One region of the Ruminococcus sporogenes genome, then DNA from elsewhere that is predicted to be linked to it. Evidence: predicted binding sites of a transcription regulator. Region 1 holds the regulator's gene; each other region holds the start of a gene.
The links. The regulator Rex, encoded in region 1, represses fermentation and respiration genes when NADH is low (regulators of the CRP and FNR family bind a similar motif). The targets are predictions, from matches to a motif close to ATTGTTAANNNNTTAACAAT.

Region 1 (4,653 bases):
CAAAGGAAATAATGGAGCATATAGAATCTGATATTGCCGCCGCAGAAAGGGAAATGGACGACGATTCTGAAAGTATTATAACAAACGAGCGTTACATTTACATAGCGTCTATAATCAAGGGCTGCTGCAAAAAGAAAAATAAGGGAGGTCTTACCTTATCGGATAAAATTGATAAGGTCGTTACCAACCGTTTTCTTGCGCTGCCGATTTTTGCAGTCGTTATGTTTATCGTATATTATGTATCTGTAACTACGGTAGGCGACTGGGTGACGGGATGGACTAACGACACTCTTTTCGGCGATTGGATAACAAACGGCGCAAACAAGCTACTTGAAAGCATAAACTGTGCGGCGTGGTTACAGGGACTGATTGTTGACGGTATAATTGCCGGAGTAGGGGCTGTGCTGGGATTTGTTCCCCAGATGCTTGTTCTGTTTATATTCCTCGGTTTTCTTGAGGCATGCGGATATATGGCGAGAATAGCGTTCGTTATGGACAGGATATTCCGCAAATTCGGACTTTCGGGAAAATCCTTTATACCTATGCTTATAGGAACGGGCTGCGGCGTTCCCGGAGTTATGGCTTCTCGTACTATAGAAAACGAGCGTGACCGCAGAATGACTATTATGACTACCACGTTTATTCCATGCGGCGCGAAGCTGCCGATAATAGGTCTTATTGCCGGAGCGCTTTTCAATAATGCCGGCTGGGTTTCAGCTTCCGCATATTTTATCGGAGTCGGCGCCATTATAGTTTCAGGTATAATGCTCAAGAAAACCAAATTGTTTTCCGGTGATCCGGCGCCCTTTGTAATGGAGCTGCCGGCATATCATCTGCCTACAGTAGGCAACGTTCTGCGCTCAATGTGGGAAAGAGGCTGGTCGTTTATAAAGAAAGCAGGTACCATAATTCTTTTGTCGTCAATTATTCTTTGGTTTCTTCAGGCGTTTGGCTGGGAAAACGGTTTTGGAATGGTCGACGATCTGGATAATTCTGTCCTTGCAAAAATCGGAAACGCGTTTGCGTGGATATTCGCTCCGCTTGGCTGGGGCGACTGGAAATCCGCCGTCGCGACTGTTACCGGACTTATTGCAAAGGAAAACGTTGTTGCAACGTTCGGACAACTATTTCACTTTGCAGGGGAGGAGCTTTCTGAAAACGGAGACGAGATATGGCCGGAGGTCGCCGCTGCGTTTACACGGCTTTCAGCATATTCTTTCCTTGTTTTCAATCTTCTGTGCGCGCCGTGCTTTGCGGCAATGGGAGCTATCAAGCGTGAAATGAACAATGCGAAATGGACCTTGTTTGCAATAGGCTATCAGTGCGTTTTTGCATATGCGGTTTCGCTTATAATTTATCAGGTAGGCTCGGTATTTACAGGAAATGTAAATGTTATCGGTCTTATCGCGGCGCTGATTCTGATTGCGTTTATTGTTTATATGCTTGTAAGGCCGTATAATGAAAGCAGTGCGCTTAAAACAAAAGTCAGGGTAAAAGCGTAAGCCGGTAAAATTTCTTTTAGAGCTGCGGGCGATCTTCCTGACGGAGAGAAAGGCGGAATAAAAGCGATGATGGATTATCTGATTTCAAATATCGGAACAATAGTGGTATTTCTTATAATTGCAGCTGTTGTGACGCTTATTGTAATAAAGCTCAGAAAAGACAAGGCGGGCGGTAAATCCTCATGCGGCTGCAACTGCGGCTGCTGTCCGAATTCTTCTTTATGCCGCAGCGGTCAGAAAAACAAAGAACTTAACAAATAATAATCAAATAAAAAAATCAGGCTTTTTAAAGCCTGATTTTTTTATTCTTCTCTATCGGAATTAGAGTGAAGCCCGTAAGCTAACGTCATAAGGCTGTCGGCCAGATGTACGTTTTCAACAATTATACTGTCGTTATGGTCCATTTTAAGATCGTAATGACTGAAATTCCAGAAGCCCTTTATTCCCAGCGTTACCAGCCTGTTTGCTATTTCCTGTGCTGAGGATTTAGGAATACACAGTACTGCGCATACAGGGTTATTATCCTTGCAGAATTTTTCAATAACGTCTGTGTGGGAAACTTTAATTCCGGAAATTATCTGTCCGGTTTTTTCAGGATTACTGTCAAAAATCCCTATAAGCCTGAAGCCCCGCTTAGTAAAATCAATGTGAGAGGCGATAGCTCTGCCAAGATTTCCTGCGCCTATAAGTATTGTCCTGTTGCCGGCGTTGATTCCGAGTATTTCTCCGATGGCTTTATGCAGTTCTTTTACATTGTAGCCGTATCCCTGCTGACCGAAGCCTCCGAAGCAGTTTAGATCCTGTCTTATCTGCGACGCCGTAAGTCCCATTTTTTCAGAAAGCTCACGGCTTGATATTCTTGTAAAGCCTTGGTTTTCAAGCTCGCCTAAAAACCGGTAATACCTTGGCAGACGCTTTATTACCGGAGCTGAAATTAAGGGTTTTGACATGAAATCCGATCCTTCCTAAAATATATTAAACCATCTGAGAAAGTCTGCTGTTGATTTCCTCCAAAAACGTTCTTGAATCTACCTTTTTCTTATTTTCAAGCTTTGAAAGCATATAGAGATCGCCGGTCATAACGCCGTCCTCAATCGTTTGTATGGTTGCTCTTTCAAGATTATCCGCAAATTCAGTAAGTTCGCTGCTGCCGTCAAGCTCGCCTCTTTTTCTTAAAGCGCCGCTCCATGCAAAAATAGTAGCGACCGAGTTAGTCGACGTTTCCTCGCCCTTGAGATATTTATAATAGTGACGCTGGACTGTTCCGTGCGCCGCTTCGTATTCATAAACTCCGTCAGGTGAAACAAGAACGGAGGTCATCATTGCGAGACTTCCGAAAGCTGTTGAAACCATATCCGACATAACGTCTCCGTCATAGTTTTTGCATGCCCAGATATAGCCGCCGTTTGAACGAATAACTCTTGCAACGGCGTCGTCTATGAGAGTATAGAAATATTCAATTCCTGCTGCTTCGAATTTTTCCTTATATTCGGCGTCAAAGATTTCCTGAAATATATCCTTGAATCTGTGGTCATATTTTTTTGAAATAGTATCCTTGGTTGCAAACCATACGTCCTGCTTTGTATCAAGGGCGTAATTAAAGCATGATTTTGCAAAGCCTGCGATACTTTTATCAATATTGTGCAAACCCTGGATTATTCCGTCGCCGTCGAATTCATGGATAAGCTGTCTGGTTTCGTTTCCGTCCTTGTCGGTGTAGACAAGTTCCGCCTTACCGCCGCCGCTGACCTGCATTTCAGTATTCTTATATACGTCTCCGTAGGCGTGACGAGCGATTGTTATAGGATTTGTCCATGACGGAATATACGGCGTAATTCCTTTGACAAGAATAGGAGTTCTGAAAACGGTGCCGTCCAGTATAGCCCTTATGGTTCCGTTAGGGGATTTCCACATTTCTGTAAGATTGTATTCGGGCATTCTGGCTGCATTCGGAGTGATCGTTGCGCATTTTACAGCTACTCCGTATTTTTTTGTGGCCTCGGCGCTGTCGAAGGTAACTCTGTCCTTTGTTTTTTCTCTGTATTCGAGACCGAGGTCGTAATACTCTGTGTTTAGGTCGATATAGGGCTCAAGAAGAATCTCCTTTATCCATTTCCAGAGTATTCTTGTCATTTCGTCGCCGTCCATTTCGACCAGCGGTGTTTTCATCTGAATTTTTGCCATTGGTTTCCTCCCGTTAATTATAATTCGTCTATTTTGTGACCGTTGCTTTCTGCAGCGTCCGAAATTATATTGTAAACATCAGCCGAAACGATAATAAGCTCATAGCTGTCGCTGTCAACATCAACTGTGCATATCAGAGCTTTCCCGTTTAAAGCGGCGTTGATTTTCCTGCCCCATGACGTTACGTCGCCGTTTTCGTCCAAATCAAGAGACGACAGGTCGATATCGATAAGACTGTAGGTTTTTATCTGTTCAAGCGCATAGAGAAAATCTTCAAGCTCGCATTTAAAGTCAACGCTGAACAGATACCCGCTTTCTTCAAGCTCAGATATCAGATTAATCCAGCCGAAATCCTTGCTGCCGTAATCAATGCCATTCGTTGCCCATTGTACTTCATATTCTTCCGGATTGCTGATACAATAGTTTATTTTCTCCATAACTTCAGCATTATCCGAGGTTATAAGAGCCGCTATTTCAGCGATATATGAAAAATCCTGTTTCTTATCCTCCTTTTCGGGGGACTTAAAAATCTTACTAAATAAACCCATATTTTAACCTCGCTTAATCACATATATCTTAAAACCGCAAGCAGCGCAAGGTGCGCGGGATAGTAAACGTAAAAAAGCCATTTATAAGCTTTTCCGCCTTTTCTTACTCCGTTATAGCTCATAAGCAGCGGTACCGCAAGAAATACGCCAAGCTGAAAGAGGTCGTGATACCATTGTCCCATAGCGGCGCAGTAGATAAAGTCCAGCAGGATATATAGCGCGCTGACCGCGCAGAAATTTTTCATCTGCCTTTTGCGGTCAAACCGGCAAGCGGAAAATATCAGTATCCAGATTACCGCGACGGCTCCCCAGTCGCCGACCATAGAAATAAGGCATATAACAAGAATAATCATGTTTTTTACGGTCGGCTCATATTTGGGACTGTCCCTTACGACAAGGGCGGCAAGTCCTAGAAGCAA
Region 2 (4,653 bases), on a different contig from region 1:
CCTTAATCCGGAAATTATAAGTATTATTCCGAACGCCTTTTTTAGATATTTTGGTGCGATTTTTTTCATTATTATACCGCCTATTATCGCTCCGGCAAGTCCGAAAGGAATTAACCGGAGCGAATCCGGCAGTATTTTATCGCTGTTTCTTATATAGAAAAAACAGCTTACAATGCTTAACGGAAGTGTTAAGGCAAGCGAGGTGGCGTGGGATTCTTTAGTTGTTATACCGGATTTTTTGAGCATCGGCACGGCGATTATACCGCCGCCAGAGCCGAAAAGACCGTTAGCAAGACCGGTTATCAAGCCAAGAATGTAAAAATATAGCTTTCCCACGTACTCCTCCTGTATTTCTTTGGTTAAAACATTGACGAAAAGCAATCGGCAACAGAAGCAAAGGCCTTTACTGCTTTACCGGTATTCCTTTTAAGCTGTTTCTTTTTTCTGTCCGGTGATTTTGAAATCATATAGCATGCCGTTCCGACCACCGCGCCGGCAGCCATGCCTTTTATCATAGCTTTAGTTTCCATTTGAATCTTCTCCATTTTATTTTTCTTATCAGCTATAGCGCTGAATTTTTTGCTTACAATGGTATTATGCATAAAGGATTTGATAAAATACATAGCTGCTGCGTTCCAAATTTTTCAATATTGTTGAAATTTTTTTTGATTTCTGATATAATATATTATGGTGAGTTTATGAAAAATTTAAATATTGTTCTTATTGAACCGCAGATACCTCAAAATACGGGAAATATAGCTCGAACCTGTGCTGTTACCGGCGCAAGGCTTCACCTTATTAGACCGTTCGGATTTGAAATAACAGATAAAAATTTAAAAAGAGCCGGTCTTGATTATTGGGATAAGCTTAATATCAGTTATTATGATAATATTTCAGAATTTTATGAGCAGAATAACGGTAACTATTATTATTTTACAACTAAAGGAAGAAGCGTTTACAGCGAAGTTGAATATCCCGATAATGCTTATATTATTTTTGGCAGGGAAGATAAAGGGATAGATGAAAAAATATTATTTGAGAACGAAAAACGCTGCGTCAGAATTCCAATGAGAAATAATCTGAGAAGCCTTAATTTATCTAATTCAGTAGCAATTGCCGTATATGAAGTATTAAGGCAATGGAATTTTCCGGATCTTTCAAAAGAAGGACGCCTGACGCAATATAGCTGGAATCAGAAAGGTGGGATATAATGCAGAAGATTAAAATTATAACGGATTCGGCTTGTGATATTTCTAAAGAGGATGAAAAAAGGCTTGGTATAAAGATCATGTCCTTTCCAGTCATTGTAGACGGAACTGCTTACAGGGAAAGAATTGATTTTACAAATGAAGAATTTTATAATATGATGGATAACGCCAAAGAGATGCCTACAACGTCGCAGCTTACCCCATATGAAATACTTGAGGTTTACAAGGAACTTTATAAGGAGGGCTGGACGGATGTTATTTATGTTACCATTTCATCTACGGGCTCAGCCACTTATAAAAACGCGCTTTCCGCAGCCGATGAGTTTAAAAAGGAGATAAAGGAATCCGGCAGCAGCATGAGGATTTATGTTGTAGATTCAAAGAACTATACCGGAGTTTACGGTTATCCTGTTATGCAGGCGGCTCTGAAGGCTCAGAAGGGGGAAACTCCTGACGAGATTATTGATTATCTTAAGGAATGGTTTGATTGTGCTGAAGTACATTTTGTTCCTATGACTCTTAAATATGTAAAGAAATCGGGTAGAGTGACTGCCGCTGCGGCTTTTGCAGGCGAATTGCTGGGGTTGCGTCCGCTTATTAAGATTGCCGGAGGGGTTTCAACTGTTATTGAGAAAATCAGAGGAGAAAAAAATATTGTTTCTAAGCTGCTTGCCGACGCCGAAAGATCTATGACGCCTAAAACGCCTTATATTATGGTTAAGGGAAGCGAATCTGCCTTGACAGACGAGCTTGCTGCTGAAATGACAAGAAAGTTCGGTTATCCTCCGGAATATACCGTGCAGATAGGGGCGGCAGTCGCATGTAACGCCGGTCATAATGTTGTTGGATTTATAATACGCGGCATTCAGAAATAGAAATTTTTCAATATACTAAAAAAAGCTTGCAAATTAAAGGGAAATAGTGTAAAATATAAATGGTTGTTAAAATTATAACAGCCTTGGATTGTATATGTATATAAATGAAAGGATGTTTAGGATAACATGGCAGGTTTAAACAAGGTTTCAATTGACGACATTAACGTTAACGGCAAAAAGGTTTTAGTCAGAGTCGACTTCAATGTTCCTCTTAAGGATGGAGTTATAACAAACGATAACAGGATACAGGCGGCTCTTCCTACAATCAAGAAGCTCGTAGCCGACGGAGGAAAGGTTGTTCTTTGCTCACATCTCGGTAAGCCTAAGAACGGTCCTGAGGCTAAGTTTTCACTTGAGCCGGCAGCTAAAAGACTTGGTGAACTTGTTGACGCTAAGGTTACGTTTGTCGGAGACGATACAGTAACCGGCGAAACAGCTAAGAAAACAATAGCTGAAATGAATAACGGTGAAATTGTTGTTCTTCAGAATACAAGATTCCGCGGCGCTGAAGAAACAAAGAACGGGGAGGCTTTTGCTAAGGAATTGGCAGACCTCGTCGATAACGAAGTATTTGTTATGGACGCTTTTGGTTCTGCTCACAGAGCTCATGCTTCTACAGCGGGAGTTACAAAATTTGTTTCTGAAACTGCTGTGGGTTATTTAATGCAAAAGGAAATCCAGTATCTCGGAAATGCGGTTGAGGTGCCTGAAAGACCGTTTGTGGCTATACTCGGCGGAGCAAAGGTTGCAGATAAGCTCAATGTTATCTCTAATCTTCTTGAAAAGTGCGATACCCTGATTATCGGCGGAGGTATGGCTTATACCTTCCTTAAAGCTAAGGGCTATGAAGTAGGCACTTCACTTGTTGATCTTGAAAAGGTTGATTATTGCAAGGAAATGATGGCAAAGGCTGAATCTCTCGGCAAGAAGCTTCTTCTTCCGGTTGACACTGCCGTATCCGTTTCATTTCCGGAACCTATAGACGCTGAAATTTCTGTAGAATATGTTGAATCAAAAAATATTCCTGCTGATAAAATGGGCTTGGATATCGGACCTAAAACCCAGGAGATTTTTGCTGAAGCTGCTAAATCTGCCAAGACAGTTGTTTGGAACGGTCCTATGGGCGTATTTGAAAACCCTGTGCTTGCTAAGGGTACAATTGCCGTTGCCAAGGCTCTTGCTGAAACAGACGCTACTACAATAATCGGCGGCGGCGATTCTGCGGCGGCTGTTATGCAGCTTGGTTTCGCTGATAAAATGAGTCATATCTCAACAGGCGGCGGAGCTTCGCTTGAATATCTTGAAGGCAAGACGCTTCCCGGCGTTGCTGTAATTGCAGATAAATAATATCTAATCCGGAGAACGAGGATATTTCCTTGTTCTCCTTATTGTGAAACAAACATTTGATTAAGGAGTAGTTAATATGAATAAATCTTTAAGAAAGGCAATTATTGCCGGTAACTGGAAAATGAATAAAACAAGACCTGAGGCTAAGGAGCTTCTTGAAGCTATTAAGCCTTTGGTTGCCAATGCTGACGGTAAGGTTGAAGTTATTGCCTGCGTTCCTTTTACAAATCTTGAAACAGCAATTAATACGACGTCAGGTTCAAATGTCAAGATCGGTGCGGAAAACGTACACTTTGAAAAGAGCGGAGCCTATACGGGTGAAATCTCAGCCGATATGCTGGTTGAACTTGGTGTGGAATATGTTGTTATCGGACATTCGGAAAGAAGACAGTATTTCGGAGAAACGGACGAAACTGTTAATAAGAGGACAAAGGCTGCTTTAGCAGCAGGTCTTAAGCCTATTGTCTGCGTTGGAGAGCTTCTTTGGGAACGCGAATGCAATATTACTGAAGAAGTAATTGCACGTCAGATTAAGCTGGATTTGTATGATGTTTCTGCCGAGGACGTTAAAAAGACTGTTATCGCCTATGAGCCGGTCTGGGCTATCGGTACAGGCAAAACCGCCACTGCGGATCAGGCGGAAGAGGTTTGCGGATTTATTCGTTCGACGCTTGCTAAGATATATGACCAGGCAACTGCAGACGCTATAACAATTCAGTACGGCGGATCAATGAATGCCGGCAACGCGGCAGAGCTTCTTTCAAAGCCTAACGTTGACGGCGGACTCATCGGAGGCGCGTCACTTAAAGCGGCTGATTTTAATACAATCGTTCAGGCGGCTGTTGAAGGATAATAAATAAAAATCTGCTGATAATATAATTCGGATAAGATTATAAATCTTCTGTTGCTATAACAGTTTATTGGAAAGGTCAAGTTTATGTGTAAAAAACCTGTTGCTTTAATTATAATGGATGGCTTTGGCTATAACGCTGACGATTACGGAAATGCAATAGCCGCGGCAAAGAAACCTAATATTGATAGGTATATGCAGGGGTCCCATACTTATATCGGAGCAAGCGGTCTTGATGTAGGACTGCCGGACGGTCAAATGGGAAATTCAGAAGTCGGACACACAAATATAGGCGCCGGCCGAATAGTATATCAGATGCTTGTCAAAATTTCAAAATCCATAAAGGACGGAGATTTTTTTGAGAATGCTGCTT
Region 3 (4,653 bases), on a different contig from region 1:
TGAAACATAAGCTTCAATCGCATGAGTAAGAACGTCAAGACCGGTAAATGCAGTAGATGACTTAGGAACTGTATAAACGAATTCAGGATCTATAATTGCTACGTCAGGAGTCAGCTCATAATCGGCAAGAGGATATTTCATATTCTTGCTCTTGTCAGAAATAACCGCAAACGAAGTAACTTCAGAGCCGGTACCGGAAGTTGTAGGAATAGAAACCATTTTAGCCTTTTTACCCATCTTAGGGAACTTATAAACTCTTTTACGGATATCCATAAATTTCTGAGCCATACCGATAAAGTCGGCGTCAGGATTTTCATAGAAGAGCCACATAGCCTTAGCTGCGTCCATTGCTGAACCGCCGCCAAGAGCAACGATTACATCAGGCTGGAAAGAATTCATAACCGCTACGCCTTTACGGACTGTTGTAAGGTCAGGATCAGGCTCTACCTCGCTGAATATCTCAATAGAAGGCTTGTTAGCATTTTTATTTAGCTGATATAATACCCTTTCAACATAGCCGAACTGTACCATACCCGGATCGGCTACGATCATAACTCTGTTCATATCAGGCATCTTTGCAAGATACTGAACCGAACCTGGTTCAAAATAAATCTTTTCAGGAACCTTAAACCACTGCATATTCAATCTCCTCTTAGCCACTTTCTTTCTGTTGATAAGGTTTTTAGCCGTAACGTTTTCAGAAACGGAATTCTTACCATAGGAACCGCAGCCAAGAGTAAGCGAAGGCGCCATTGAGTTATATACGTCGCCGATAGCTCCGAAAGAAGCTGGAGAATTTACTACGACACGGCTTGCCTTCATTGTTTCGCCGTATTTTTCAATAAGCTCGTCGTTAGACGAGTGAATTACTGCGGTATGACCGGCACCGTGCTTGAGCATTTCCTCACACATTTCAAACGCATGCTCGGTGCTGTCTGATTTTACAACAGCCAGAACCGGCGAAAGCTTTTCAAGCGCAAGCGGATACTGATCAGCGTTGGTTCCGCCTATTTCTACGCAGAGCACCTTTGTTTCCTTAGGAATCGAAATGCCTGCCTTTTCAGCAATCTGCCACGGATACTGACCTACTACCCAAGGCTGAACGGCCATTTTTTCAACGTTTATTACTACGTCCTGAATCTTCTGAATGTCCTCAGGCTTAGCGAAATAGCAGCCCTGCTCCTTCATAAAGGCAACGGCCTCATCATAAACCTCAGTATCAATTATAGCAGCCTGCTCAGACGCGCAGATCATACCGTTATCAAATGATTTTGAAAGAATAAGATCGTTAAGGGCCTGTTTAAGCTTAGCGGTTTTTTCAATATAGCATGGAGTATTTCCGGGGCCAACTCCAAGAGCCGGCTTACCTGCCGAATAAGCAGCCTTAACCATTCCCGGACCGCCTGTTGCAAGAATTGTAGCAACGTCAGGATGATTCATAAGAAATCCGGTCGCTTCAATTGAAGGAACCTCAATCCACTGAACACAGTTTTCAGGAGCGCCTGCGGCAACGGCAGCGTCTCTTACTATTTCAGCGGCTCTTACAGAACATTTCTGAGCGTTCGGATGGAATCCGAAAATAATAGGATTTCTTGTTTTCGCGCATATAATAGATTTAAACATCGTAGTTGACGTAGGATTTGTTACAGGAGTAACGCCGGCAACAATACCGACAGGCTCGCCGATTTCAAGATAACCTTCGTTTTCATTATCTTCGATTACGCCGACCGTCTTCTCGTATTTAATAGAATGCCAGATATATTCAGTAGAAAAAATATTTTTAGTTACTTTATCTTCAAAGATACCTCTTCCTGTTTCCTCTACAGCCATCTTAGCAAGCTCCATCTGAGCAGAAAGACCAGCAAGAGCCATAGCCTTGGTGATTTTGTCAATTTGCTCCTGATCGAGCTTCATGTATTCGTCAAGCGCAGCCTTAGCCTTAGCAACAAGCTCATCCACCATTGCCTTCGGATCAACCTGAGGCTGCTCGGCGGTCTTATTTGCATCCTTTTCCTTTGCCATTTGATTATCCTCCTATAAAATAAATATGAATTGATAAATTTTCATAAACGGACTTGTTAATTTCTTAACAATGTCATTATACCACATTGTTATTTTTTTGTCAATAGGCTTATGAAATAATTTATAACGAATTATAAGCCTATTTTTCCCCGTCTTTTCTACAATATGCCGAATAGTTTTATAAAAAAACTATATCTCGTTTTTTTTATCGCAGCATTCTAAATATTCTTCAAAAATTTCGGCCGCGTCTCTAACAAGCTCAGCGCAAGGTCTCTTCTTATAATACTCTCCGTTTCGTTCAGAAGGCGTATATCCATCGGCCTCCATTCCCAAAAGCTGACGACATACTATATATTTATTACGCTCCTTAAATCTTTCCGCAAGCGTTTGAATAAGCCTATAATGCTCCTTTTTTGCATTCATGTTCTTAGGATCTGAATAACCGTATTTTATTCCGGCAGCCATAAACATTCCGCTTACAGCTCCGCAGACCTCTCTCATTCTGCCCATTCCCCCTCCGAAGGAGGAGGAAATCATTACAGCCGTTTCAAAATCAATTCCCAGATCCTCGGCAAAGGCTCCGAAAACAGACTGCGAACAATTATAACCCTTTTTAAATAGCTCAACTGCCTTTTCTGATTTTTTCATTATATATTCTCCGTTACTCCTATTTATAAGTCTTATTGATTTTTAGCTTTTCACCGCAATGAGGGCAATATTTTATAACAAAACCTTTAATGGACAAAGCTTTTCCGCAATAGGGACATCTGACAAATATTATTCCAAATATAATACCCGCTGCCGATATTGCTCCTCCTATACAAATAAACTTCATATAAAATTTGCTGAATGACTGAATAATTAGCGGCAGACCGGCTAACGCAATACCCGTCGATATTATTCCCAGTATTATCAATTTTGATAGATTCGGATTTTTCATTTACTTCACCTCTGTAATTGTAGTAAGATAAAAGCGTAAATCAAAACCAATTAGGTATTTTAAAGTGTACGGGCATACCGTTTTTCATCAGTATATTAAGTTCTCCCTGTATAAGCGGAAGAAAATAATCCAGCGCCTGCGACGTCACATTGTTACCCTGATTATTTATCCATTCCTTAGGAAAAAGCTTTTCTTTATTTGCTACTTCATTCGCGTCAACAGGGACTATTTCTGAAAAATAAGGTCTGTCGCTTATTCTTTTAAACGCCATCATTTTTCCGGTCATTCCTTCAACGGCGGCTTTAACCGCTTCCTCTCCTATTCTGACAGATTCGTCAATATCAGTTTTAGAGGCTATGTGAGAGGCGCATCTCTGCATAACGTTCAGCTCTATTGAACGTACCTTACAGCCAATCTCTTCCCTCACGATATTTTCGAGACATTTGCCGATTCCCGAAAGATATTTATGACCAAAGCTGTCATTTGCCCCCGACTGAAAGCCCTCGGCCGCATATTCTCCTCCGCTAAGCTTCAGTCCCTCGGAAACGGCTATAATAACCGCTTTATGCTCTCCGAGCATTCTGTTGACGTCCTCCAGAAAACGCTCTATGCTGAAAGGAGCCTCTGGAAGATAAATCAAATGAGGAGCGTTCTCATCGTTAGCCTTTAAAACACATGCGGACGCGGCAAGCCATCCGGCGTCCCTTCCCATTATCTCAACTATCGTAACAGATTTTACACTGTAAACCGAACTATCTCTTGTAATTTCCTGAAGAGTTGCCGCTACATACTTTGCAGCAGAACCGAAACCGGGCGTATGATCGGTACACATAAGATCATTATCTATCGTTTTGGGTATTCCGACAACCTTTATAGCTATATTATTTTTCCTGAAATATTCAGAAAGCTTTAAAACGGTATCCATAGAGTCGTTGCCGCCTATATAAAAAAACATATCTATACCATTCTTTTTAAAGGTATTTAATATCTTTTCGTATACTTTATCGTCATTCTCAGGCAGCTTGTAACGACATGAGCCTAAAACCGTAGACGGCGTCAGTTTTAATAGCTCCAGGTCCTCATTGCTTCGGATTATTGTTCTCAGATCCACAAGCTCCCCGTTTATGATTCCTTCGATTCCGTTTATGGAGCCGTAAATTTTATCTATTTCCGGATTTTTGGAGGCCTCGGTAAATATGCCTGCCAACGACGCGTTAATCGCGCAGGTCGGTCCCCCTGACTGTGCTGCTGCTATATTCATTTTTCCCCCGATCACCGCTGTAAACGGATTCCGCATTTTTTTACTGCGCGCGGCGCGCTGTATTTATATACCACTATTATTATAATATAGAATAAAAAAAATTACAAGTCTTACTCCGCCCCTCTCATTGCAGAATAAGACCTGTAATTTAAAATTGTAAGTATATTAGCATTAATATACTGCAAAAGCCTCTCCAATACGTACGGTAAACGTATCCCCTTGCAGATTTTTGCGGAAGAATCAAACATGCGCTCAAATTATGCCTGAACTATGAAATTCACTATGTAAAACAGCCTTTGACAATGCATTTTACTAATTACTGCGAAAACGCTTTAAACCAATAAAGAATCAAATCAAAAAATAAACCGCTTTACCGATATAATGCTTATTTATACTAAACCTTGTTTCCATCAAGCTGCCTCAATTTCAA
Region 4 (4,653 bases), on a different contig from region 1:
CGCAGTTATTTCAAGTCCGTCAGGCACCTCTGATTTATTGACCTCTCCTAAAATGTACGCGGTTTTCAATCCGCCGATTGAGTCAAAGCCTATAACCTCTCTGCCGTTAATAAAGCTATCTACCGCAGAGGCTGAGCCTGATATTGTAAAACCGCTTTCAAGCAGCGAATCCCTCGTCTGATTCTTTATAACCTCTCCGTTTTTTATTATAACCACATCCTCTATAACTGTTGATACCTCCTCTATAAGATGAGTCGATATAACGCAGCAGAACGGATTTTCCGAATATTTTTCTATAAGAAAACGATAAAAAAGATCGCGGTGATTAGCGTCCAGTCCTAAAACAGGCTCGTCTAAGAAAAGATACGGAACATTGACAGATAACGCTATTATTATCTTAAAAATTGAATTATAACCCGTTGAAAGCGACCGTGTATTCTTATTAACATTGAGATTGAAAGCCTTAGAAAGCTTATTTGCATAATCAAGGTCAAAGGCAGGATAAAATTCCTTAGTCCATTTAAAAATATTCTTTATCTTCATCTTAGGAGGATAAAGATTGCTTTCACTCATAATATATATTTTAGAAAGCGCTCTGTCGTCCTCCATAGAATTTATTCCGTCAACAGTAACGCTTCCGGAGTCTGTGAAAATACGATTTGATATGATTTTCAAAAGTGTTGATTTTCCGGCTCCGTTTCTTCCCAGCAGCCCATAAATCTTATTTTCCTCAAAAGTCAGATTCACATTATTCAACGCTCTTGTATTTTTGAAGTCCTTTGTAATGCCTTTGATTTCAATACAGTTCATCATTCATTCTCCTTTAAGCATATCTATAATTTCTTCTTTTTTTATTCCGAGCCTGACGGCCTCTGCAAGCATATTTTTTATATAATGCTCATAAAACGCGTCACGCCTTTTTTTAGTGAGCCTTTCCTTAGCTCCTTTTGAAACAAACATTCCTACACCCCTTTTTTTATATATAGTTCCGTTCTCAACAAGTATGCTGATTCCCTTTAACGCTGTAGCAGGATTTATCTTATATCTCACTGAGAAATCCGTTATCGACGGTATACGGCTTTCCTCAGGAAAAGCTCCGGTCACAATAGCGTCTTCGATTCCGTCGGCAATTTGGACAAAAATCGGTTTTTCTGTTTCAAAATCCACCTGCACCTTTCCGCCTCCTTTTCACTATGGTTAATTAGTAGACTAACTAACTACAAGTGTATAATACCATATAATTCAGCGTTTGTCAATACCCATTTTCAAAATTTTCATAAAAAAAGAACGGTTTAAAACCGTTCTTCTTTATAATAATTATAAAATTATTTTTCGAGTCTTTCTTCAAGCTTATCAAGCTCTTTGCTGAGTTCTTCAGGAAGCTTATCGCCGAACTGTTTATAGAATTCACGCATATCAGCAACGTCCTTCTTCCAAAGCTCCTTATCAACGGCAAGAAGCTTATCCATAACTTCAGGCGTAACCTCGTCCTCTATACCCTTGACATTAATATCGCCCTTCTTAGGAAGATATCCGATAGCTGTTTCATCAGCGTCGATAGTTCCCTCACATCTCTTGATGATCCAGTCAAGAACTCTCATATTATCGCCGAAGCCCGGCCAGATAAAGTTGCCGTTTTCGTCCTGCTTAAACCAGTTTACATTGAATATCTTAGGAGCCTTATCGCCGAGCTTTTCGCCCATTTCAAGCCAATGTGCCCAATAATCGCCCATGTGATAACCGCAGAACGGCTTCATTGCCATAGGATCATGTCTTAAAACGCCTACCTCGCCGGTTGCGGCAGCAGTCGTTTCTGATGAAACCGCCGAGCCAATATAGGTACCGTGCTTCCAGTCAAACGACTGATATACCAGCGGAGTAGTAGCCGCACGTCTGCCGCCGAAAATAATTGCAGAAATCGGAACGCCCTTAGGATTATCAAATTCAGGTGAAATACAAGGACAGTTCTTAGCCGGCGCTGTGAATCTTGAGTTAGGATGAGCAAGCTTATTGCCTTCAGCAGAATATTCCTTACCGTTTACCTTAGCGCCCTTCCATTCTGTCGCGTTTTCCGGCGGATTCTTGTCAAGACCTTCCCACCAAACCGTCATATCGTCATTATTTATAGCAACGTTTGTAAAAATTGTATCCTTCATTGTTGAAGCAAGCGCATTATAATTTGATTTTTCGTTTGTTCCCGGAGCAACGCCGAAGAATCCGTTTTCAGGGTTAATTGCGTAAAGCCTGCCGTCGTCGCCCTGCTTCATCCAAGCAATATCGTCGCCGACTGTGAATATTTCGTATCCGTCCTTCTTATATCCCTCCGGCGGAATAAGCATAGCAAGATTTGTCTTACCGCATGCAGACGGAAAAGCGGCCGTAATATATTTAACCTCGCCGTCGGGCTTTTTAAGACCGAGAATAAGCATGTGTTCAGCCATCCAGCCCTCGTTCTTGCCCTGATATGAAGCTATTCTGAGAGCAAAACACTTTTTACCAAGAAGAACATTGCCGCCGTAAGCCGAATTGATGGACCAGATAGTATTATCCTCAGGGAAATGAACAATATATCTGTTTTCAGGATCAACCTGAGCCTTTGAATGAAGACCTCTTACAAAATCGTTAGAAGCGTCTCCCAGGTTATCAAAAGCCTGCTTACCCATTCTGGTCATTATATTCATATTCAGAACAACATAAATAGAATCTGTTACTTCTACGCCTACTTTAGCAAGAGGAGAACCGATAGGACCCATTGAATAAGGGATTACATACATTGTTCTTCCCTTCATAACGCCGTCGTACATAGGTCTGAGCTTTGCATACATTTCCTCAGGATCGCACCAGTTATTTGTCGGCCCTGCGTCTTCTTTATTTTTGCAGCAGATAAAGGTTCTGTCCTCAACTCTGGCTACGTCGTTGGGAAGAGTTCTGTGATAAAGACATCCCGGAAGCTTTTCCTGGTTGAGCTCCTGCATTTCGCCTGTTGAAAGCGCTTCCTTCTTAAGAGCTTCTATCTGCTCCTTGCTGCCGTCAATCCATACTACCTTGTCAGGCTTTGTGAGGGCTGTCATTTCCTCAACCCATTTTAAGACATTGGGGTTATTTGTCAGTGACATGGTTATATCCTCCTTAATATTTCTGCACAAAAATACTGTGCGATTATTTTTGAATCCTGAAACCTTTAATTCCAAAATTCCCTTCATTTTTATATTATAATATTTTTTTTATTGGATGTCAATAGAATTTAACCTGAATTGTGAAATTAATAACAAGTTTCATTGTTTTTTCACAATGGACAATTGTGTTTCCAACAAAAACTTTTTTTATTCGGCAAAACAAGCGCAGACTAAAAAGTCTGCGTTTTTGTTTATATTTTATTTATCTGCATAGTCCGCAAAATAATATTCGCTGCGTATTTCCAAACGTTCGCCGCCGCTGTCATTTTTTAAAGAAGGCGCTTCTGTATCATAATAAGATCCGTCATAAATAGATATTATATATTTATCAAATTCATTAAGCGTCATTGAAGTATAAAATTCAACGATATCCCCTCCGACTACAGGTTTTTCCGGTATAGCGTAGGAAGTTCCGTATACTTCATTGAATTTTTCAAGCCGCTGTTCATATATTTCAATGTCATCATAGGATTGGTTTTCAAAGGTGTTGAATGAAGAAACCAAAACCGCGGCTGTAAGAAATAAAATATCAATCATATAATATCCCCCTATTCCAACATGCTTCGCCGTTCCCTTAAATATCATCAATCGAAAGAGTTGCGCAGGCATTAAGACTCTCGTCAGCCCTTTGACCTGCAAGGAAATTATAATACCCCTGACACGCTATCATTGCTCCGTTATCTCCGCAAAGCTCCTTGGGCGGAAGATAAAGCTTAATTCCGCATTCTCCGCATACTCTTTTAAAGGTCGACCGAACGCCGCTGTTGGCTGATACTCCGCCTGCAACGGCTATTTTATTATACCCCAGCGTTTTAGCCGCTGCAATTGTCTTTTCACAGAGTATATCAGAAATAGTATGCTGCAAGGCTGCACTCAGGTCATTTTTATTAATTTCCTTACCCTTCTGCTCGGCGTTATGCAGAAGATTTATAACGGCGGTCTTTAATCCGGAAAAACTGAAATCATACTCGCAGCCTGTTACCCTCGGACGAGGCAATACATAGGCTGATTTGTCGCCAAGCTGCGCCGCTCTGTCAATATGTATACCTCCCGGATACGGAAAACCCATTGCCCTTGCGCACTTATCAAAGCATTCTCCGGCAGCGTCGTCTCTTGTGCGTCCGATTATTCTGAATTTTGTATAATCAATTACCTCAACTATATGAGAATGTCCTCCGCTTGCAACCAGACAGATATACGGCGGCTTCAACTCGCTATGCGCAATATAATTCGCAGCAATGTGCCCTGAAATATGATGCACAGGCACAAGCGGTTTTTCTGAGGCAAGCGAAAGACCTTTTGCAAAATTGACTCCGACAAGCAATGCTCCTATAAGTCCCGGCGCATACGTGACAGCCACAGCGTCCATATCGTCAAGAGTTTTATCCGAATCTCTCAACGCCTTTTCAACCACGCCGAGTATATTTTCACAATGACGGCGAGACGCTATTTCCGGTACAACGCCGCCGTATTTTTT

Region 2: ACYQ0N_RS06730 (phosphoglycerate kinase) is a predicted target of Rex. The motif match lies at 2,146-2,165, and genes of this name have one in related genera.
Region 3: adhE (bifunctional acetaldehyde-CoA/alcohol dehydrogenase) is a predicted target of Rex. The motif match lies at 2,108-2,127, and genes of this name have one in related genera.
Region 4: ACYQ0N_RS13405 (phosphoenolpyruvate carboxykinase (GTP)) is a predicted target of Rex. The motif match lies at 3,254-3,273, and genes of this name have one in related genera.

Annotation. Positions count from the first base shown of each region.
Region 1 covers NZ_BAAHOA010000001.1:96,555-101,207, forward strand. The annotation lists gene feoB (ferrous iron transport protein B) at 1-1,502, shown strand, start outside; gene ACYQ0N_RS00510 (FeoB-associated Cys-rich membrane protein) at 1,569-1,763, shown strand; gene ACYQ0N_RS00515 (redox-sensing transcriptional repressor Rex) at 1,805-2,452, opposite strand; gene ACYQ0N_RS00520 (NADP-dependent isocitrate dehydrogenase) at 2,478-3,686, opposite strand; gene ACYQ0N_RS00525 (DUF6630 family protein) at 3,704-4,234, opposite strand; gene ACYQ0N_RS00530 (TraX family protein) at 4,252-4,653, opposite strand, start outside.
Region 2 covers NZ_BAAHOA010000002.1:84,552-89,204, forward strand. The annotation lists partial or broken gene ACYQ0N_RS15465 (sulfite exporter TauE/SafE family protein) at 1-336, opposite strand, end outside; gene ACYQ0N_RS06715 (hypothetical protein) at 360-530, opposite strand; gene ACYQ0N_RS06720 (tRNA (cytidine(34)-2'-O)-methyltransferase) at 699-1,211, shown strand; gene ACYQ0N_RS06725 (DegV family protein) at 1,211-2,083, shown strand; gene ACYQ0N_RS06730 (phosphoglycerate kinase) at 2,210-3,430, shown strand; gene tpiA (triose-phosphate isomerase) at 3,507-4,283, shown strand; gene gpmI (2,3-bisphosphoglycerate-independent phosphoglycerate mutase) at 4,368-4,653, shown strand, end outside.
Region 3 covers NZ_BAAHOA010000008.1:16,315-20,967, reverse strand. The annotation lists gene adhE (bifunctional acetaldehyde-CoA/alcohol dehydrogenase) at 1-2,022, opposite strand, end outside; gene ACYQ0N_RS15070 (C-GCAxxG-C-C family protein) at 2,212-2,670, opposite strand; gene ACYQ0N_RS15065 (hypothetical protein) at 2,690-2,962, opposite strand; gene ACYQ0N_RS15060 (6-phosphofructokinase) at 3,003-4,223, opposite strand.
Region 4 covers NZ_BAAHOA010000004.1:91,845-96,497, forward strand. The annotation lists gene ACYQ0N_RS13395 (ATP-binding cassette domain-containing protein) at 1-813, opposite strand, end outside; gene ACYQ0N_RS13400 (GntR family transcriptional regulator) at 814-1,173, opposite strand; gene ACYQ0N_RS13405 (phosphoenolpyruvate carboxykinase (GTP)) at 1,326-3,116, opposite strand; gene ACYQ0N_RS13410 (hypothetical protein) at 3,375-3,713, opposite strand; gene tsaD (tRNA (adenosine(37)-N6)-threonylcarbamoyltransferase complex transferase subunit TsaD) at 3,751-4,653, opposite strand, start outside.